DNA from 3 places in the Proteiniborus sp. DW1 genome. Region 1 is predicted to be linked to each of the others. Evidence: predicted binding sites of a transcription regulator. Region 1 holds the regulator's gene; each other region holds the start of a gene.
The links. Region 1 encodes NrdR, which represses ribonucleotide reductase genes. Its sites were predicted from a motif close to CACNANATNTNGTG; they were not measured.
Positions count from the first base shown of each region.

Region 1 (6,873 bases):
TCTCTTTCTTTCTAGCCATAACTGCATCGTAGCTTATATCCTTATTCATTTTCCTCACCACCTTCAAGAATGTCCCTTAACTGCTTACCTATATATAATAGCTCTGGAACACATTTCCCAAAATCATGTTCATAATAAGGATTTATCTCTATTAATTTACCAGATACTTTCCTGCCAATATAGGTTTCTATATTTACTTCATCTCCTATCTTAGCCTCATCGTCAAGAAGAAAACCCTTAGTCCATATTTCAAGAGGGACACTTCTAGTGTCTTCTGGCACCTGTGATGCTCTCTGGTCAGGAGTCAATACAATATTATGTATTCTTACCCAATCACCTTTTCTTGCAATTTCCACTATATTCACCCTACTTTCTAATTAAATCTCTCATATCCCCCATAATTGCTCTTGGAACTGGTAAGTCTATCATTGTCTTTAGTCCTGGTTCTGCGTTTATAACATGAGGAATCATATTAACACACATAGCTATAGTACCTAATCCACCCTCTACTTCTGGTTTAATAGCCATATTTACTTCAGGAGTGCCTTTTATTGTTATGTAGTCTCCAGTATAAGTACCTTCCATTTCTGGCTCTATTTGCTGTGGATGTATCATATCTATTTTAACTTCTCCATTTACATATCCTTGCCCTGTCATATTTACACCAGCTACATCTCCAGCCTTAGCAAATCCAAATGGAGATTTTCTATCAACGCTAGTTACTATAGGTTTCATTTGCTGTTCTATTTTTTCAACTTCCCATCCTATTGCTCTTGCAATCATCTGTATGGACTCTGGGAATCCAACATGTCCTGCTAATGTGCCGTCTGCTACCCCTTTTTCAAATTCCTCTACTGTTAATCCAACTCCCTGTTCTTCCATTACAGCAGGTCCAAATGGTGACAAGCTGTTTACACGCTTCGCCTCTATATGCTCTACATCAATCATACATCCTGTTAAGCATACTACTAATAGGTCCATTATTAATCCTGGATTTATTCCTGTACCTAAAACTGTGACACCGTTTTCCTTAGCTATATTATCAAGTTCCTTAGCTAATTCTGGACTTTGAGCATATGGATATGCCATTTCTTCTGCAGTTGATATTACATTGACCTTCTTTTCTAGTGCATATTTTAATTTAGGGAAAGCATTCTTAGTAAAGGAATCAGTAGCACACAAGCAAATATCACAGCATTTCTCAGTTAAAACTTCCTCTATTTTGTTTTTAATGATTACTTCTGGTCTACCTTCACTTTCAGTACCTAATACTTCATAAATACTTTTACCTACTTTATTTGGGTCTAAGTCGCAAACCCCAACAATCTCTACGCCTTTTTTCTTTAAAAGCATCCTTGCCATTCCACTACCCATGGCACCAAACCCCCAAATAACTACTTTTACATTATCCATAAACTACACCTCCAAAATATTTTTAAATATTGTTAAAATAATGCATAAAAAATACAATAAAAAAATACATAAATAATCACTTAGTATTAATGCAATATCTTTGCCAATAAAACATATAATTAGCTAAAGTTCTTTTTAAGCCTTTATTACATATAAAGCTTTTAGAAAAAAGAAGAAACAAAATAAAAAAACGCAAATAAATTTGCATCGCTATGCAAATTTATTTGCAGTTATAAAGGTATTTCATATTTTTTTATTTTATGTTGTAACGTTTGTCTTTTTATTTTTAGAATCCTTGCAGCTTCAGAAATGCTATATCCAGCTTCGTCCAAAGCCTTTTGTATCAATTTTCTCTCTATGGATTCCATTATTTCCGTTAATGGTTTGCGCGAATGAATTATATCATTATAATTAGATTCATCTTCTAGCGCACTAGGTACAAATCCATAAAAATGTTCATTTTTCAAAACGTGTTCATCCTTAGGAATCAGATTCATTGCACCTTCAATAAGATTTTCAAGTTCTCGAACATTTCCTGGCCAAGAATGTTTCATAAAGTTTTGCATCATATCCTGTGAAATGACCCAAACATCTTTATTGAATAATTTGTTAAACCTTTTTATGAAGTGTGCGCATAAAAGTTTTATATCATCTTTTCTTTCCCTTAAAGGTGGAACATTAATTGATATTACATTGAGCCTATAAAAAAGGTCTTTCCTAATGGTCCCTTTATTTATTGACTCAATAGGGTTTTCATTAGTGGTAGCTATTATTCTCACATCTATAGGGATTTCTTTTAAACCTCCAACCCTTCTAATATAACCTTCTTGAAGTACCCTGAGGAGCTTTGCTTGTAGAGAAACGCCCATTGAGTTTATTTCGTCTAATAATAACGTACCTCCATTAGCCTGCTCAAATAAACCAGGTCTATCTACTGCACCAGTGAAACTCCCTTTTACTGTACCAAACAAAATTCCCTCCAATAAGGATTCCGGTAAAGCTGCACAGTTTTGTCCTATAAATGGCTTATTTTTTCTGCTTCCATCATAGTGTATACTTTGAGCAAAAAGCTCTTTTCCAGAACCTGTTTCTCCATAAATAAGAACACTAGAATTAGAATTCCTTGCCTTTCTAGCTATATCTACAGCTCTTACAAAACTTTCATTATAACCTATTAAATCTTCAAATCTATATTTATTGTCATAATATGAGACTTTTTTTTCTTGTTCCCCTATTAGCTCTGCTTGTAAATCTACCAATTGTTCAGATAGCTTTTGAATGTTTGTAACATTTCTCGCAATTTCCAAAGCTCCTAGGATGGTTTTGTCCTTTTTAATAGGGATAGTTGTATTTATAGTAGTGATTTTTTTACCTTTATAATTTAGATATGTCTGAGTTCTATCGATTATTTTTTGTCCAGTATTGACAACACTTAATAAAGTACTTGTATGCTCGTTTAGACTAGGAAATAATTCTAGTAACTGCCTATTAATAACTTTTTCTCTTTCTATGCCTTCTAGTTTAGCCATTGATTCATTATAAAATATTGTTTTGCCATCAGCATCTACTACATGAATCCCTACATCTATATGCTGCAAAATTTTTTGCAGTAATAGCTTTTCAAACTCATGAGACCTCATATAATCATCCCTTTTCTATCCTTACATTATTTAAGCTGTATAATAGCGGCCATTCTTCCTGTTTTGCCATTATCTTTTCTATAAGAAAAGAATTTATGGTTATTACAGCTAGTACATAATTCAGATATGGTTATATTTCTACTTAATACCCCGTTTTCCTCTAATATCTTTTTATTTGCATTCCATAAATCTAGTTTCCATGTGCTTGTAGTCTCTCTCATAAGAACATCTTCAATAGATGATAAATTTTCTTTAAATCTATCATATACATCTTTTCTAACTGTATAACAACATGCCCCTATAGAAGGACCTATTCCTACTAATATATCTTCAGGATTCGAACCATACATATCTTTCATTGTATTAATCATTTTCTCACCTATCCTTGCCACAGTTCCCTTCCAACCTGCATGAGCAACTCCCACTACTTTTTTCACTTTATCGAGATAAAATAGTGGAACACAGTCAGCGTAAAAGGTCAGAAGCATTAGATCTTTTACATTAGTTAAAAGCCCATCAACTTCTTTATAGTCTAAAGGTTTAACCAAACCTTTACCAGCATCCTCTTCAGTAATTATTCTAATAGTTGTTCCATGTACTTGGTCTGATAACACTATTTTTTCTATTGAAACATTAAAAGCATCTGATATTTTTTGAAAATTCTTCATTACATTTTCTTTTTTATCTTCAGTTTTTATACCTAAATTTAAGGTATTAAAAGGCTCAGGGCTTATACCACCAATTCTAGTAGTAAACCCATGTTTAACTAGTCCTGTTTCATCAAAGCTAGGGATTATATAATACTCAAGTCCATTTATTTCTCTTAACTCAAAGCCTATATTTTCATTCACAATATCACCTCTATTAACATTCTATATAATATTACGAGAAACATGGTGTAAACACTAAGCGAACATTTGCAGGACATGAGTGTAATTCTTAGTGAATGCAGACATGAAATCCGTTAAACAAACAATTAAGGTAAGGTCAGCATACGCTGACATAAGGAGTTACGACGAAATCAAAGATTTCTGTAACTCCATTAACCGAAGCGAGTTTGCAAGTTGTAGGATTTCATGTTGGAATGAACTATAGAATTATTCATGTCCGATTATGACCTAACCCGATTCATGAAATGAATCGATGGTAGGTCAAATGCAACTCTTACCAAATTTATGTGAGCTTAGCGAGCTAATAAATTTGTGTAAAGAGACTGCTAACCGAGAGCGTGTGTTTCCAGCATGTTCCTTTACCTAAAATATTTTAAAAGGACTCATATGAGTCCTATTTTTCATCAAGTATTTTCTTAAGTTCATCCATAAATGTATTCAAGTCCTTAAACTGTCTATACACCGAAGCAAATCTAACATATGCTACTTCATCAATATTTTTAAGCCTATTCATAACCATTTCTCCTATGAGATCAGTGGTTATTTCCCTTTCCATAGAATTAAATAAGGACTTCTCGATTTCATCAACCATATCTTCAATAACCTTAATAGAAACAGGTCTTTTTTCACAGGCTCTAATTATTCCGTTTAGGAGTTTATTTCTATTGTATGATTGTCTATTTCCATCCTTTTTAATTACTACAAGAGGTATATCTTCAATCTTTTCATAAGTTGTAAATCTCTTACCACACTTAGTACATTCTCTTCTTCTACGAATAGCTTGTCCTTCATCTGTAGGCCTAGAATCAATTACTTTGGATTCATAATAATCACAAAAAGGGCACTTCATCTTTTTCCCCTCCATTTTGCTAAGTCTTAATCAAATTATATTACATCTTTTATTTAATGTCTACTTCTAAACATGCCATTTGCTTGATTGGTATTATTTCTAAACCTCTCTATCCTCTCCTCCATAGAATAAAAAATCATCAGTGCTTGTGTTAAGATCTACTAAAATAACATCTGAGCCTATTCTAACAATGTTTTGCCACCTTATAACATAGTCTTGATTCTTACCAAACAAGCCTAGTATTCTTCCTGGTCCTGGTAAGACAATAGCTTCAATTGTTCCTTTCTCTAAATTCACTTCTAAATCTGATATATACCCTATTCTTGTCCCATCCCTTACATTTATTACTTCCTTTTCACGTAAATCAGTAGTCTTTACCATTGTTTCACCTTCTTTAAAATAATTATATACTATATATATTAACTTAACACATAGTATTATTACTAATATTTGACCAGTGAAACAATGGTAAGCCTTTAATATTGAGCTAAACTAAATTAGCTTCCTCATATGTTTTAAAGCTGTTTTCTCTAGTCTCGATACCTGCGCTTGAGATATTCCTATTTCTTCAGCTACCTCCATCTGTGTCTTACCTTCATAAAATCTTAGATTGAGAATTAATTTCTCTCTATCGTTTAGCTTTCTTATAGCTTCTCTCAAAGCAATCTCCTCCAACCAAGTTTCATCTTCGCTTTTTTCATCACTTACCTGATCCATAACAAATATTGCATCGCCACTATCATGATATATAGGTTCAAATAATGATATAGGATCTTGAATTGCATCTAAAGCAAAAACTACTTCTTCTTTTGGTAATCCTAGTGCCTCGGCTATCTCAGTAATTGTAGGTTCCTTTGAATTTTTATTTACTAGGTGATCCCTAGCTTGTAGTGCCTTATATGCAATATCTCTCAATGATCTGCTTACTCTAATTGAATTATTATCCCGTAAATATCTTCTAATTTCCCCAATAATCATAGGAACAGCATAAGTAGAAAACCTAACATTTTGTGATAAGTCAAAATTATCTATTGCTTTTATTAGCCCTATACATCCTACTTGGAACAAATCATCAACATGCTCGCCTCTTTTACTGAATCTTTGAATAACACTTAGAACTAATCTCAAATTTCCTTTAACAAATTCTTCTCTTGCACTCATATCGCCTGCATGTATTCTATCAAATAATGCTCTCATTTCACTATTAGTAAGTACTGGTAGTTCTGAGGTGTTTACTCCGCATATTTCTACTTTATTTATATGCATATAAGTAATTCATTCCTTTCTTGATGTTTTGCCCCTTTTACATAAAAATTATTGCCTTCTTTAAGTGTTATTATTCAACAATTGATGTAAATAGATTAAGCTATATAAAAAAATTAGACCATGCTCTGACTCTATATAGATAAAATATGCCATCTATAGCCTTTGAGCAGGTCTAAGTACATAAAAGTTAATTTTTAAATCATTTTGTTAATTTCCTTTTTTAATCTTTTTATTATTCTTTTCTCAAGTCTAGATATATAAGATTGTGAGATACCTAAAAGATCTGCAACCTCTTTTTGTGTTTTTTCCTCACCATTTTTAAGACCAAATCTAAGCTCCATGATTTTTTTCTCACGTGATGTTAGCTTGCAAATGGCTTGATTCAATAAGTCCTTATCTATTTCTTCTTCTAAGCATTTAAATATCACATCATTTTCTGTACCCATTATATCTGATAAAAGTAATTCGTTCCCATCCCAATCAATGTTTAAAGGCTCATCAAAAGAAATTTCTGCCTTAAATCTGCTATTTCTTCTAAGATACATAAGTATTTCATTCTCAATACACTTTGAAGCATATGTGGCTAGTTTAATTTTTTTATCTGGCTTAAAGGTATTAACTGCTTTTATTAAACCAATCGTTCCAATTGAGACTAAATCCTCTACTCCTATCCCCGTATTTTCAAACTTTCTAGCAATATATACTACCAATCTGAGGTTTCTCTCTATTAAAATAGTTTTTACATTTTCATCATCCTCTAGTCTAGATACTAGATAATTTTCTTCGTCTGGAGTTAAAGGTGGAGGAAGAACCT
Region 1 covers NZ_FMDO01000031.1:92,129-99,001, reverse strand. The annotation lists gene ortB (2-amino-4-oxopentanoate thiolase subunit OrtB) at 1-49, opposite strand, end outside; gene ortA (2-amino-4-oxopentanoate thiolase subunit OrtA) at 42-365, opposite strand; gene ord (2,4-diaminopentanoate dehydrogenase) at 367-1,413, opposite strand; gene DW1_RS08210 (sigma-54 interaction domain-containing protein) at 1,644-3,053, opposite strand; gene pgeF (peptidoglycan editing factor PgeF) at 3,080-3,904, opposite strand; gene nrdR (transcriptional regulator NrdR) at 4,338-4,793, opposite strand; gene DW1_RS08195 (YlmC/YmxH family sporulation protein) at 4,893-5,174, opposite strand; gene sigG (RNA polymerase sporulation sigma factor SigG) at 5,286-6,059, opposite strand; gene sigE (RNA polymerase sporulation sigma factor SigE) at 6,254-6,873, opposite strand, start outside.

Region 2 (6,873 bases), on a different contig from region 1:
CCAAGGAACTGGATTTCCATTTTCATCTACTATTCCTTCTGGAGGTATTATTTGTTCAGGTGATGCAAAGTCTCCAGCGTAAAAATTAGGATTATTGGTCATGATACTTCCTGAGTTTTCGCCACTTGCTTCTAATCTATTATCTATTATGACGTCAGGTTGTAATTCTCTCACCATATTTATTAGTTTGGTAGCTTTCCACTTCTCGCCAGTCATATCATCATAGGAGAAGTCGAACCAAAGTATGTCTATTTTACCGTAGTTGGTGCAAAGCTCTCGAACTTGTCCATGCATGTATTCTAGATACCTTTCAAAGTTATGTTTTACGTCTTTGTACTTCTCGTTGTCTCTCATAGGATGGTGTCTATCTCCATAATGAGGGAAGTCATCATGGTGCCAATCTATAATAGAATAATATAAGCCAACTTTAAGGCCTTCTGTTCTAAAAGCATCTACATATTCTTTTATTAAGTCTCTTCTAGCTTTAGTATTAGTAGATTTATAATCTGTAAGCTTACTATCAAACAGGCAAAAACCATCATGGTGTTTGGCTGTCATGACAGCATATTTCATTCCAGAGTTTTTTGCGACTTTAGCCCAGTACTTAGGATCGTAGAATATTGGGTCAAATTCTTCGAAATATTGCATATATTCTTCCTTTGACATTTTTTCATTAGTCATGACCCATTCTCCCCGTGCTGGGATTGAGTAAAGTCCCCAGTGAATAAACATTCCAAACCTATCTTTAAGAAACCAAGCTGTTCTTTTATTTCTTTCTTTTACTAGGTCCATTTTAATTCCTCCTGTGATTATATCCGAATCTATCTTAAGCTCTTTTCTTATTTACTAGTATATATAAAGCTTTATTGAGTGTCCATAGCTGACTTTACTAATTTTTTAAGCTTGTTTACTTAAAGATAGGCAAGCTCTATTATATAATGATTATTATCGAGAGATTAACTTTATGAGTTTTAGTAAAATCACCTTAGTTTATTAAGTTTCGATTGAGTTTTATTTCTATTTGTTTTTTTGACAATAATTTGTATTATTATGTATATAATTATATATGGGGGTGTTAAGGTGAGGACTAATAGAAAACTAACTTTTATGATTAGTACTGTACTTATTGTTTCTTTATTTTTAACTGGATGCGCTACATTTGGCAAAGTCAATAATAGTGAACTAATCCAGAATACTGCTTTTGAGAATATTAGAGAAAAAGATTTAGATTCTAAAAATATTATGAAAATAATTGAAGAATTGACCTCAGAAAAATATAAAGGAAGACTTGCAGGAACTAAAGGAAATGAGCTTGCTACCCATTACATTGCCAACTATTTTAAAAAAATCAAGCTTGATTACCCAGGTGTTTTAGACACATACCTACAGCATTTTGACCATAATGTTAGATTTACGTATAGTGCTCCAAAGCTACAAATATTAAATGAAAAAGGTGAAGTTGAAAAAGACTTTGAATATATAAAAGAGTTTTCTGTAAATACAGGAGTTCCTTCATTGAGCATTAAAGGTGAGTTAAAGGGAAAAGGTATAGTTGTAGATAATACAGAAAATATCATGAAGGATATTGAATCTTATGATGGGAAGGTACTTCTTGTACCAAGAAATATTTTAGCTAGTGAGGGAAATAGAAAACTAATTAACAAGGTACTATCAGGAAACAGTAAAATTGGTGGAATGATTATAGAAGTTGATATCGATAATCCTAATCATATGTATGGTAGTTTTGTGGTGGGACCTAACGCCCAACCAACAGCCAAGTTTGAAGAAGGGCAACCCTTGCTCTTTAACTGCAATGTGACAGTGTTTAACGAGTTAGTTAAAGCTTCTAATGCTGGGTTAGAGATAAGTATGAAGGCGGACTATGCAATAGAAAATGTAACTTCTGCAAATGTAATAGGATATATAGAAGGGAAAGATAAGGTTCTTAAAGAAGAGTTTATTATTATAGGGGCCCATTTTGACCATGCAGGAGATAACAAAAATGGTACATATAATCCAGGAGCATTAGACAATGCTTCAGGTACAGCTGTAATGATGGAAATAGCCAGGATTCTAAAAGAAGGAAATTACAAACCTAAAAAATCGATTTTATTTATTGCATTTAATGGAGAAGAAGAGGGTATATATGGCTCTTACCATTATGTCAATAACCCGATATATCCACTGAACAAAGATAGGACAGTTATGATTAATTTAGATATGGTAGGCTCAAAAACAGAAATGCCTCTTACACTACTGAGCTTTGATAGTACTAATATAAAGCTGAGAGAAGAATTTTATAGGTATTCAAAGGCGTTAAAAATAGATTGTGTCCAAGATGCAGGACAGGGAAGTGATCATTATCCTTTTGGAACAAAGGGAATAGACGTTTTATGCTTAATCAATATGGATTTGAAAAATGGATATCATACTCCTGAGGATACAATAGATAAGGTAGATGAAAAGCGAATTACTGAAATAACTAAGCTTGTACTATATTATATTGATAAAAATGCTTTTTAACATAGTAGCTTAATCTAGGATTGAGACAAAAAAGTTGTCATCCAATGCGTCAGTGAAGGGGGATGGGGGATATTCACTACACCTAGGATGACAACTTATTTACATGTACTTTTTCTCTAGTTCTTCTACTAATCTAATATACTTTTCCTTAGTTTGAATATGTTCATTATTTTCTTCATATTCTTTAAATTGTCTATCTAGCTTATTCATAGTTTCTTTCTTTAGATTTCTCTCTGCGTATTTAAAAAGCATATTATCTTCTTTAAATATATGTTTTTCTAGTAGATTTGCATAACCCATAGCATTTGCAATTACATCAACCTTAACATCATTGCTGCCTTCTTTATATGCTTTTAAAGCAACCTCTAGGTCTCTAACAAAGCCTCTTCCCCAATCATGCTCGATAAGCATCCCTTGGACTGGCCCATTACCTATTTTATCAGTTAGCTCAGATTCCATATCTTTAAACAACATATCCTCTTCTTTTCCATGGTGGTACTTATCTGCATAATTTCTTATAAAATCAATTATAGAAACTAAATCATCATGTGGAATTTCTTTTCCCTCTACAATAGCTACACATATTTTTCTAATTACTTTAAGTACTTTCTTAATATTATCATGTTCATTTACTAATATTTGTATTGTGTTCATAGCATCACCTCAAACAGTCTTTACCTTATTATTATCCACAAAAAAGAATAATAAACACTATTTTATAATCAGTAGTGCTTTTGTCTTAAAAATAAAAAAACATAAAAAGTTGGCGAGATAAGTTGTAAATATATCTAGTATAATCTATAATATTATATAGTTATATACAATATATATGTATTAATAACCTTACAACCACAATATAAGGGGGTAATGCCTTGATTACTAGGATACAGAAAAGAAACGGAGATATTGTCGATTTTGATGTAAAAAAAATTGAAAATGCCATTTTTGCAGCAGCTAAATCAGTAGGTGGAGATAATAGAGAAACTGCAGAGAGACTTTCTAAAATAGTAGTAAATATACTAACAGAGGCTCATGGTGCAAGTATACCAACTGTGGAAGATATTCAAGATATAGTTGAAAAGGTTCTAATTGAAGAGGGTCATGCCAAAACTGCAAAGGCTTACATATTGTATAGAAAAAAACATGAAGAATTAAGGGAAGCTAGAAATCTTTTTATGGATGCTGAGACTTTAATTGATGAATATGTGTCACTTGATGACTGGAGAATCAATGAAAATGCTAATATGGGATTTAGCTTACAGGGCTTAAATAATCATATTGTTGAATCTATAACTAAAAAATACTGGCTTAATAAAATATATAGAAAAGAATTAAGAGACCCACATATAAAAGGAGATTTGCATATTCATGATTTAGGATTATTAGCACCTTATTGCTGTGGTTGGGACTTAGAAGCTCTTCTTTTACATGGTTTTAAAGGCGCTAGCAGCAAAATAGAATCTTCACCTGCAAGTCACTTACAATCATTCTTAGGTCAGATAGTTAACTGGTTATATACGCTTCAAGGGGAGGCGGCAGGGGCTCAAGCTGTTAGTTCCTTAGATACATATGTTGCGCCATTTATTTATTATGATAAATTAAGCTATGACGAAGTAAAGAGAGCAGTTAGGAGCTTTGTTTTCAACTTAAATATACCTACGAGGGTTGGTTTTCAAACTCCTTTTACTAATATAACCTTAGATATTACGCCGCATCCAATGATTAAGAATATGGAAGTTATTATCGGAGGAAAAAGAAGAGATAAAACTTATGGAGAATTTCAGAAGGAAATGGATATGTTTAATAAGGCTTATTGTGAGGTAATGATGGAAGGAGATGGAGCAGGTAGGAGCTTTAGCTTCCCAATACCTACAATTAACATAACTAAGGATTTTCCTTGGAATTCAGAAGTGGTTAATTCCATTATGGAGATGACGAGGAAGTTTGGCACTCCATATTTTGCAAATTTTATAAACAGTGACTTAAGTCCAGAGGATGTTAGGAGTATGTGCTGCAGACTGAGACTTGATAATAGAGAACTTAGACGAAGAGGAGGAGGATTATTTGGAGCTAATCCTCTTACAGGCTCTATAAATGTGGTTACTCTGAACATGGGACGTATAGGCTATCTAGCCCAATCAGTAGAAGAATTTAAGAGAAGAGTTAGAGAACTAATGGAGATTTCCAAGGAAATATGTGAAACAAAACGTAAGGTGCTTGAAAGATATATGGATGCAGGGCTTTATCCATATTCAAAGTTTTATCTCCAATCAGTAAAAGATGCACATGGAGAATATTTCAAGAATCACTTCAGTACCATAGGCTTAAATGGAATGAATGAAGCATGTGTCAATTTACTTGGTAAAGATATCACTACGGAGGAAGGTAGAGAACTTGCTATAGATGTAATGGAATTCATGAACAGAGTAATCCAAATATTCCAAGAGGAAACAGGAAGTCTTTGGAATCTTGAAGCATCTCCAGCTGAAGGAGCTGCTTACAGATTTGCTAGGATGGACAAGAAAATGTACCCTAGAATATTTACACAGGGAACAGATGAGCCATATTATACTAACTCTACTCAGTTACCTGTAGGTCACACTAAAGATATATTTGAAGCAATAGAGCATCAGGATAAGCTTCAGACACTATATACGGGAGGAACTGTGTTACACGGCTTTATAGGCGAAGAGATTGAAAGTACTGAAACAGTTAAGTTACTGCTGAAAAGAGCTTTTGAAAACAGCAGAATACCATATTTAACTATTACACCAACCTATAGTATATGTCCGGAACATGGATATCTAAAAGGAGAGCAATTTACTTGTCCAGAGTGTGGAAAAGATACAGAAGTTTGGACTAGAGTAGTTGGGTTCCATAGACCTGTTCAATCTTGGAATAAAGGTAAAAAGGAAGAATATAAGGACAGGTTAGAGTTTGATACAGAAGAAAGCCTAAATGCAAGTATTAATACTGCAAAAGCTGCGATATAACAAAAGTTTCATAATAGAGAGGAAAAGAGTATGGAATTTAAGGGACACCAAAAATCATCATTTATAGATTATCCTGATAAGATAAGTACAGTGTTTTTTACAGGTGGCTGTAACTTTAGATGCAGCTATTGCCATAACTCTGACCTTGTTTATAATAAAGGTGAAAAAATAACAGAAGACTTTATATTTGATTACCTTGAGAAAAGAAAGAAAGTGTTAGATGCAGTATGTATATCTGGGGGAGAGCCAACCCTTCATGATGGATTATATGATTTTATAGAAAAGGTAAAGACTAAAGGCTATTTAGTAAAGTTAGATACTAACGGAACTAGCCCATATACACTGAATAAACTTGTAGCAGATGAACTAGTGGATTATGTAGCTATGGATATAAAGGCTCCAATAGACAAATATAATACTGTAGCAAATGCTGACTTTGCTATAGAAAGAGTAATTGAAAGCATCGATATACTAAAAAATTCATATATTGATTATGAGTTTAGAACCACTATATGTCGAGAGCTATTAACGAAAGAGGACATTCTGAAAATTGCAGAGTACCTAAAGGGAAGCAGAAGATATTATTTGCAAAACTTTAGAGATGGAGACACTGTTTTAGGTGGAGAAAATAAATTCACCCCGTATTCAAAAAAAATGTTAATAGAAATTGAAAAGCAAATTAAGAACTATTTCGGAGTATTTAAGATACGTAACTAATAAAATTATGGATACAGAAAGGAATAAAAGCCATGTTGCCATATAGATTATGCAATATGGCTTTTATTATATGTATTTTACAATTAGTTATATTGTAAATTATGTAGGTATGGAATATAATTTCTGTAAAGGCATTAAAAACCTGTTATAAATCACATGAGAATTTAATATTTTTGATATTTATCAGGAGGAGGGAGAGATGTATGTGGTCTCTAATAATTATTGTTTTTTTGCTAATATGGTTAAATTTACATTTATTTAGAGTTTATTTTAGGTTTATTTTTAACAATGAAGATGATTTTCATAGCTCTCTTAAGTATACTTTAACACCTGATATTTTTTCGCTTTTTAGAGGAGAATATTGTAAGGACAAATTTGCTGAATTTAAGTTTGGTGTATTTATTTTTCTGTGTGTTGTAACTATTGTATTAGAGATAATGCTAGTTAATGGAGTTGTTAATTTGATTTAGGTATGGTAATAGATAGTTTGGTAGTTACTGAAAAGAAATTATAAAAATGACTAACGTAGGCTATAGTTTTGTTTAATACATGTGTTTGTTTATTAACAAGTAGAAAGGAGAAGTTATATGACAGTTAATAATGAATTTGAAATTTTGTTAAGAAATTTGTATATAAAGGA
Region 2 covers NZ_FMDO01000014.1:42,252-49,124, forward strand. The annotation lists gene DW1_RS03975 (alpha-L-fucosidase) at 1-792, opposite strand, end outside; gene DW1_RS03980 (M28 family metallopeptidase) at 1,081-2,523, shown strand; gene DW1_RS03985 (hemerythrin domain-containing protein) at 2,623-3,177, opposite strand; gene DW1_RS03990 (ribonucleoside triphosphate reductase) at 3,396-5,516, shown strand; gene DW1_RS03995 (anaerobic ribonucleoside-triphosphate reductase activating protein) at 5,547-6,233, shown strand; gene DW1_RS04000 (hypothetical protein) at 6,437-6,703, shown strand; gene DW1_RS04005 (GNAT family N-acetyltransferase) at 6,821-6,873, shown strand, end outside.
Region 2: the regulator NrdR is predicted to act here: its motif matches at 3,374-3,387, upstream of DW1_RS03990 (ribonucleoside triphosphate reductase).

Region 3 (6,873 bases), on a different contig from region 1:
GTTGGGGGAGGAGCGTCAGAGGAAAAGGTTACTAACGCTTTTAAGATAATCTTATCAGATAATCGTGTCAGAGGAGTCTTTGTTAATATTTTTGGAGGCATACTGAAATGTGATGTCATTGCTAGAGGAATAGTAAATGCAGCTAATGAAGCAGGATTAAATGTTCCTTTAGTAGTACGCTTAGAAGGGACAAATGTAGAAATAGGCAGAGAAATACTAGATAATTCTAATCTAGATATAGTAACTGTTGCAACTATGGATGAAGGTGCTAGAAAGATAGTAGAGCTAACTAATATGAAAGGGAAGGGATTGTAATGAGTATATGGGTAGATAAGCATACAAAAGTAATAGTGCAAGGTATAACTGGAAAAACAGCATTGTATCATACTAGGCAAATGCTTGAATATGGTACACAAATAGTTGGAGGAGTTACTCCAGGTAAAGGGGGGACAAAAGCAGGGAATATACCTGTATTTGATACAGTAAAGGAAGCAGCTTGTGAAACCAATGCCACAGCTTCTGTAATATATGTCCCTGCTAAGTTCGCAAAGGATGCTATTCTGGAAGCTATAGATGCTGAACTAGAGATAGTAATCTGCATTACAGAGCATATACCTATAAACGATATGATAATAGTCAAAAGGTATTTAGAAGGTAAGAAAACTAGGTTAATTGGACCAAATTGCCCAGGAATTATTACACCAGGAGAATGCAAAATTGGAATTATGCCAGGGTATATTCATAGAAAAGGAAGAATAGGAGTAGTATCCCGTTCTGGAACACTAACCTATGAGGCTGCTTATCAGCTGTCTCAAAGAGGAATAGGGCAGTCTACAGTCGTAGGAATTGGTGGTGACCCTATTAATGGGACGGACTTCGTTGATGTTCTAGAGGCATTTAACAAAGATGATGAAACAGACGCAGTTGTTATGATAGGAGAAATTGGAGGAACTGCAGAAGAGAAGGCGGCACTTTGGGTTAAAGAAAACATGATAAAGCCGGTCGTGGGATTTATTAGTGGAAAAACAGCCCCTAAAGGAAAACGTATGGGTCATGCTGGTGCCATTATTTCGGGAGGGAAGGGAACTGCAGAAGAGAAAGTTAGAGTAATGACAGATTGCGGCATATCTATAGCAAAGAGTCCTATAGGCATAGGAGCTGTGTTAACTGAAACCTTGAAATATAATAATTTGTGGAGAATTGAATATGAGAGCCAATATAGAGAGATTTTTAATCATTAATCTTGGTATTTTAATAATGGCATCAGGCTTATATTATTTTTTAATTCCTGCAAATCTGGCTACAGGTGGTGTAACAGGGCTAGCTATGGTTGTAAATAAAATATTTCCTTTTATATCAATAGGTATAATAATGATAATTTCAAATTTTATCCTATTTGCCTTAGCTTTTTTACTAATAGGAAAGGATTTTGGTGGATATACCATATATTCAAGCTTTCTTTTGTCAGGGGTCATCTATATATTTGAAATTATAACTCCCTTACATGAGCCAATAATAAAAGATATAATGCTGAATTTGATATATGGTATCCTTATACAAGGAATAGGAATGGGAATGGTTTTTTATCGAAACTCTTCTACTGGAGGAACTGATATTGCAGCAAAAATATTGAATAAATTCTTTCATGTAGATATAGGCAAGGCATTGTTCCTAGCAGACTTTTTAATTGTATTTTTTGCAGGGCTAGCATTTGGAATTGAAATGGGGCTATATGCTTTATTAGGAATTTTAGCTAATACTTATATAATAGACAAAGTAATAGCTGGATTTAATACAAAGATGAACATAATGATAATTAGTGAAAAAAGTGAAGCTATAAATCAATATATAATTCATGAAATAAATAGGGGAACGACACTGTATGTTGGAGACGGAGGTTTCTCAAAGAACAGAAAGACTATAATAAATACTGTGGTTGATAAAAAGCAATATGTAAAAATTAGAAACTATGTTAAAGTTACTGATCCAAGCGCCTTTATAACAGTTGGCTTTGTGCATGAAGTATTAGGAGAAGGGTTTAACCTTAGCTTATAATATAAATTATTTTGAAGCCAATGATATTTTTAGTCTATCCATTGACCTCTATATATAGTGTGTGTTAAGATTAATATACTATATATAGGGCGATATGGATATTATATTATAAATAACACTATTATTCATATGCAGAAAAATATACTAGTTTATATATAGTGCTAAGGAGGAAATTGAAATGATTACAAAAATAATAAAAAGAGATGGGCGTGAGGTTCCATTTAATATTGAAAAAATTGCAAATGCTATTTTTAAGGCTTCAAGCTCTGTAGGTATAAAAGACTACGATGCTGCATTTTTATTAGCAGAGAAGACAGTAGCCTGTATTGAAAAGGAAATGATGAATATAAACCCATCTGTTGAGATGGTACAAGATATAGTTGAGAGAGTTCTTATAGAAAATGGATGGGTCGAGACCGCTAAGGCGTACATACTTTATAGAGCAGAAAGAACAAGACTTAGAGAAATGAATACTAAAATCATGAAGATATATCAAGATCTAGTCTTTAAAGAGGCAGAAGATAATGATATAAAACGTGAAAATGCAAACATTGATGGAGATACAGCAATGGGAACCATGCTTAAGTTTGGTTCAGAGGGAGCAAAACAATTCTATAATATGTTTATTTTAAAGCCAGAATATTCGAAGAGTCATAAAGACGGAGACATACATATACATGATCTTGACTTTTTAACTCTTACGACAACATGCTGTCAAATTGACATTGAGAAGCTTTTTAAAAGTGGTTTTAGTACAGGACATGGACATTTAAGAGAACCCAATGATATTCAAAGCTATTCTGCTCTTGCTTGTATAGCAATACAATCAAATCAAAATGACCAGCATGGAGGTCAGAGTATCCCAAATTTTGACTATGGGATGGCTCATGGAGTTAGAAAGACTTATAAAAAGCATTATATAAAAAACTTGTCCAATGCTATAGAATTACTTACAGATAATAGAGAAACAGAGCTCATAGTAGAAAACATAATAGAATCAATGGATAAGAAGTATAATCTTATACCTAGTTTAAAAATGGAGGAAGAATACACTCGAATAGAAGAGAAACTGCTATTTGATTATTTCAAAGATGCAGATTTAGTTAGAAAGGCACAGGCATATGCTAGAAATAAAGCATATGCACAAACAGACAGGAGTACATTCCAAGCCATGGAGGCATTCATACATAACTTAAATACTATGCATAGCAGGGCAGGTGCACAGGTACCTTTTAGCTCTATTAACTATGGCACGGATACTTCTTTGGAAGGAAGAATGGTAATAAAAAACTTACTTTTAGCCACAGAAGCAGGGCTTGGTAATGGTGAAACTCCAATATTCCCTATTCAAATATTTAAGGTGAAAGAAGGTATAAACTATAATAATGGAGATGTAAACTACGATTTATTTAAGCTGGCATGCAGAGTAAGTGCTAAAAGGCTATTTCCTAATTTTTCCTTTATTGATGCTCCGTTTAATCTTAAGTACTATAAAAAAGGCAAACCTGAAACTGAAATAGCCTATATGGGTTGTAGAACAAGAGTAATTGCAAACGAATATGATTCATCAAGAGAAATAGTCTTTGGGAGGGGAAATCTAAGTTTTACGACTATTAATCTTCCTAGAATAGCATTAAAAAATAATAAGAGCATAGACGACTTTTTTAGAGAACTAGATGAAAAAATAGATTTAGTAATAAATCAGCTTTTGGATAGGTTTGAAATCCAAGCAGGAAAAAAGGTTAAGAACTTTCCTTTCTTAATGGGACAAGGTGTTTGGATTGATTCAGATAAACTTAGTTGGGATGATGAGGTTAGAGAAGTACTTAAGCATGGAACATTGACTGTAGGATTTATAGGATTGGCAGAATGTCTTAAAGCTTTGACAGGAAAGCATCATGGTGAATCAGAAGAAGCACAAGAGCTTGGGCTCAGTATTATTAGACATATGAGAAAGCGTATGGATGAAGCTTCAAATAAATATAAAATGAACTTTTCTCTTATTGCTACGCCAGCAGAAGGTACAGCTGGAAGGTTTGTGAATTTGGATAAAAGAATATTTGGAAGTATTGAGGGAGTTACAGACAGGGACTACTATACAAATAGTTTCCATGTGCCTGTTTATTATGAAACAACTGCATTTGACAAAATTAAAATAGAAGCTCCATATCATGAGCTTACAAATGCAGGGCATATAACATATGTTGAGTTGGATGGAGATCCTTCAGAGAATGTAACAGCGTTTGAAAAAATCATAAGAGCTATGAAGGAAAATGGTATAGGATACGGCTCTATAAATCATCCAGTGGACAGAGACCCTCTATGCGGCTATTCTGGAATAATAAAAAATCAATGTCCTGGATGCGGAAGAGAGGAAGGAAACGTAAAATTTGAAAGAATCCGAAGAATTACAGGCTATTTAGTAGGTACTTTAGACAGATTTAATGATGCAAAAAGAGCAGAAGAAAGAGAGAGAGTAAAGCATTTCTATATGAAGTAAGAAATATACTTTAAGGTAGTGGTTATCTATGTGTAATGGCATAAGGGTTGCAGGTATAGTTAAGGAATCAATTGTGGATGGTCCTGGAATACGCCTTGTAGTTTTTACTCAAGGCTGTAAGCATAACTGCTTAGGGTGTCACAACCCACATACTCATTCCTTTGAAGGAGGAGAGGTAGTTAATATTGAGAGCATTGTTAGTATGGTAAAAGAAAATCCTCTATTAGATGGAATAACATTAAGTGGCGGTGAGCCTTTCGAGCAAGCAAAAGCACTGTCTAAGTTAGCAAAAATCATTAAAGAATTAGGACTTAATGTAGTAACATACACAGGCTATACTTATGAATTCATAGTAAGCAGTTTCTCTGAACATACTGGTTGGGAGGAGCTATTAGAGAACACAGATATATTGATAGATGGTAGATTCGAAATTGAAAAAAGGAATCTGGCTTTAAAATTCAGAGGTTCTGAAAATCAGAGAATAATTGATATTAAGAGGACAATGCAAGAAGGAAAGATAATACAGGCATTAATTTAGATTAAATGATATAGGCTAAAAATCTATAATAAATTGAACTGATCTTTGTTAAGTAGACAATCAACTTGATTAAAATTTATGCGCACTAGGGGGCATGGTTTCTATACTCTAAAGGAACCATGCATTCTAATTTTTTTGTGCTCTCTCTTCATTGTAAAACTTAATATATTCAATTATTTTATCCCTTATGGTAGACAAATAATTTTTGTATGACCTTCTTTTACTGGGAAAAGATTGTTTATGAACAGTTTATATTAGATTAGAAATCTTAAATGTTAAATGTTTTCTACCATTGTCATGATGTAATAAGTAATAAAAAAAGCAGTTCATCAGACTACAAAGTCTGTTAGACTGCTTTTTTGCTTTAGTGAATTATCTTTTAATAATTCTTTGTGTAAATTAGACATAAGAAGGTGAATGGATAAAGTAAATGCATCTACTAAAACAATTGTTAAGTTAGCTGTATCTTGCGAAAGAATTTAGCTTAAACTATTTTTCAGCAAGGATGGCTTAGCAATATCTCTTTTGCTGGTACCTTGCTAATTCCCAGCTTTTCAAGGATATCGTATCCATAGAGAAATCCCTATGTGTCAAAAGGTGATTTGTCATTCAGTTTCTTTTTGGAATAAGAGTTGATATGTGGCATCATAAGAGAGATGTTATCTTGTGTGAGGTCATAGGTTGACAAAATATAGCAACTAATATATAATAAAAATGAAAATTAAATAACTTTTAAGGTGCTTCTTTAAAAAGAAGTTAAAAGGGAAAGAGGTGAAAATCCTCTACAGCCCCCGCTACTGTAAACAGGGATGAAATCTTCTATACCACTGGGAAACTGGGAAGGTGAAGAGAGTAAGTTGATCTGTTAGTCAGGAAACCTGCCTTAAAATGAGAAACTAGTACTTCGGAGGGAGGTATGATACGTTATGTTATGGTATAAAACTGACACATAGACTTCCTATGTGTTTTTTTGTTTGATTTTATGTAATCACTAATTTGGAGGAGATGTTTAATAATGAAGGAAAAAAAGCTAATGTTGCTAATGTTCATATTTTTAATGATTATAAGTCCAAATCTTTCATATGCAATGCATATAATGGAAGGATACTTATCTCCAGTTTGGGCTATTATTTGGACAGCTTTAGCAATTCCCTTTGTTATTAGGGGATTTTCTAGAGTTAATGGAATTTCCAAGGAAGATAGTAGCAAAAAACTGTTACTAGCACTAGTAGGGGCCTTTGTATTCGTGCTATCTGCTTTAAAAATTCCTTCTGTTACGGGAAGCTGTTCTCATCCTACAGGAGTAGGGTTAGGAGCAATATTGTTTGGACCAACAGTTATGAGTGCATTGGGCGTGATTGTATTATTGTTTCAAGCCCTATTATTGGCACATGGAGGAATAACGACCCTAGGTGCTAATACTTTTTCAATGGCAGTAATAGGACCATTGGTTTCGTATGGGATATTTAAGCTATTAAGAAAAAGTGGCGCAAATACTAGTATATCTGTGTTTTTGGCAGCAGCTCTTGGAGATTTAACAACTTACATAGTGACATCTATACAGCTGGCTGTGGCATATCCTGACCCAGCGGGAGGAATATTTGCATCTTTAGCAAAGTTTTTATCAATATTTGCATTAACTCAAATACCGCTTGCTATTGTAGAAGGGATATTATCAGTAATAGTATTCAATTTCATAGCAGAATATTACGGAAAGGAGGATGGATTAGTTGAAGGCATCCACTAAAAATATACTTTTATTGATTTTGACAGCTTTACT
Region 3 covers NZ_FMDO01000007.1:313,039-319,911, forward strand. The annotation lists gene sucC (ADP-forming succinate--CoA ligase subunit beta) at 1-315, shown strand, start outside; gene sucD (succinate--CoA ligase subunit alpha) at 315-1,241, shown strand; gene DW1_RS02795 (YitT family protein) at 1,207-2,055, shown strand; gene DW1_RS02800 (anaerobic ribonucleoside triphosphate reductase) at 2,234-4,555, shown strand; gene nrdG (anaerobic ribonucleoside-triphosphate reductase activating protein) at 4,584-5,093, shown strand; cobalamin riboswitch at 5,812-5,994, shown strand; gene DW1_RS02810 (energy-coupling factor ABC transporter permease) at 6,109-6,840, shown strand; gene DW1_RS02815 (energy-coupling factor ABC transporter substrate-binding protein) at 6,824-6,873, shown strand, end outside.
Region 3: the regulator NrdR is predicted to act here: its motif matches at 2,102-2,115, upstream of DW1_RS02800 (anaerobic ribonucleoside triphosphate reductase).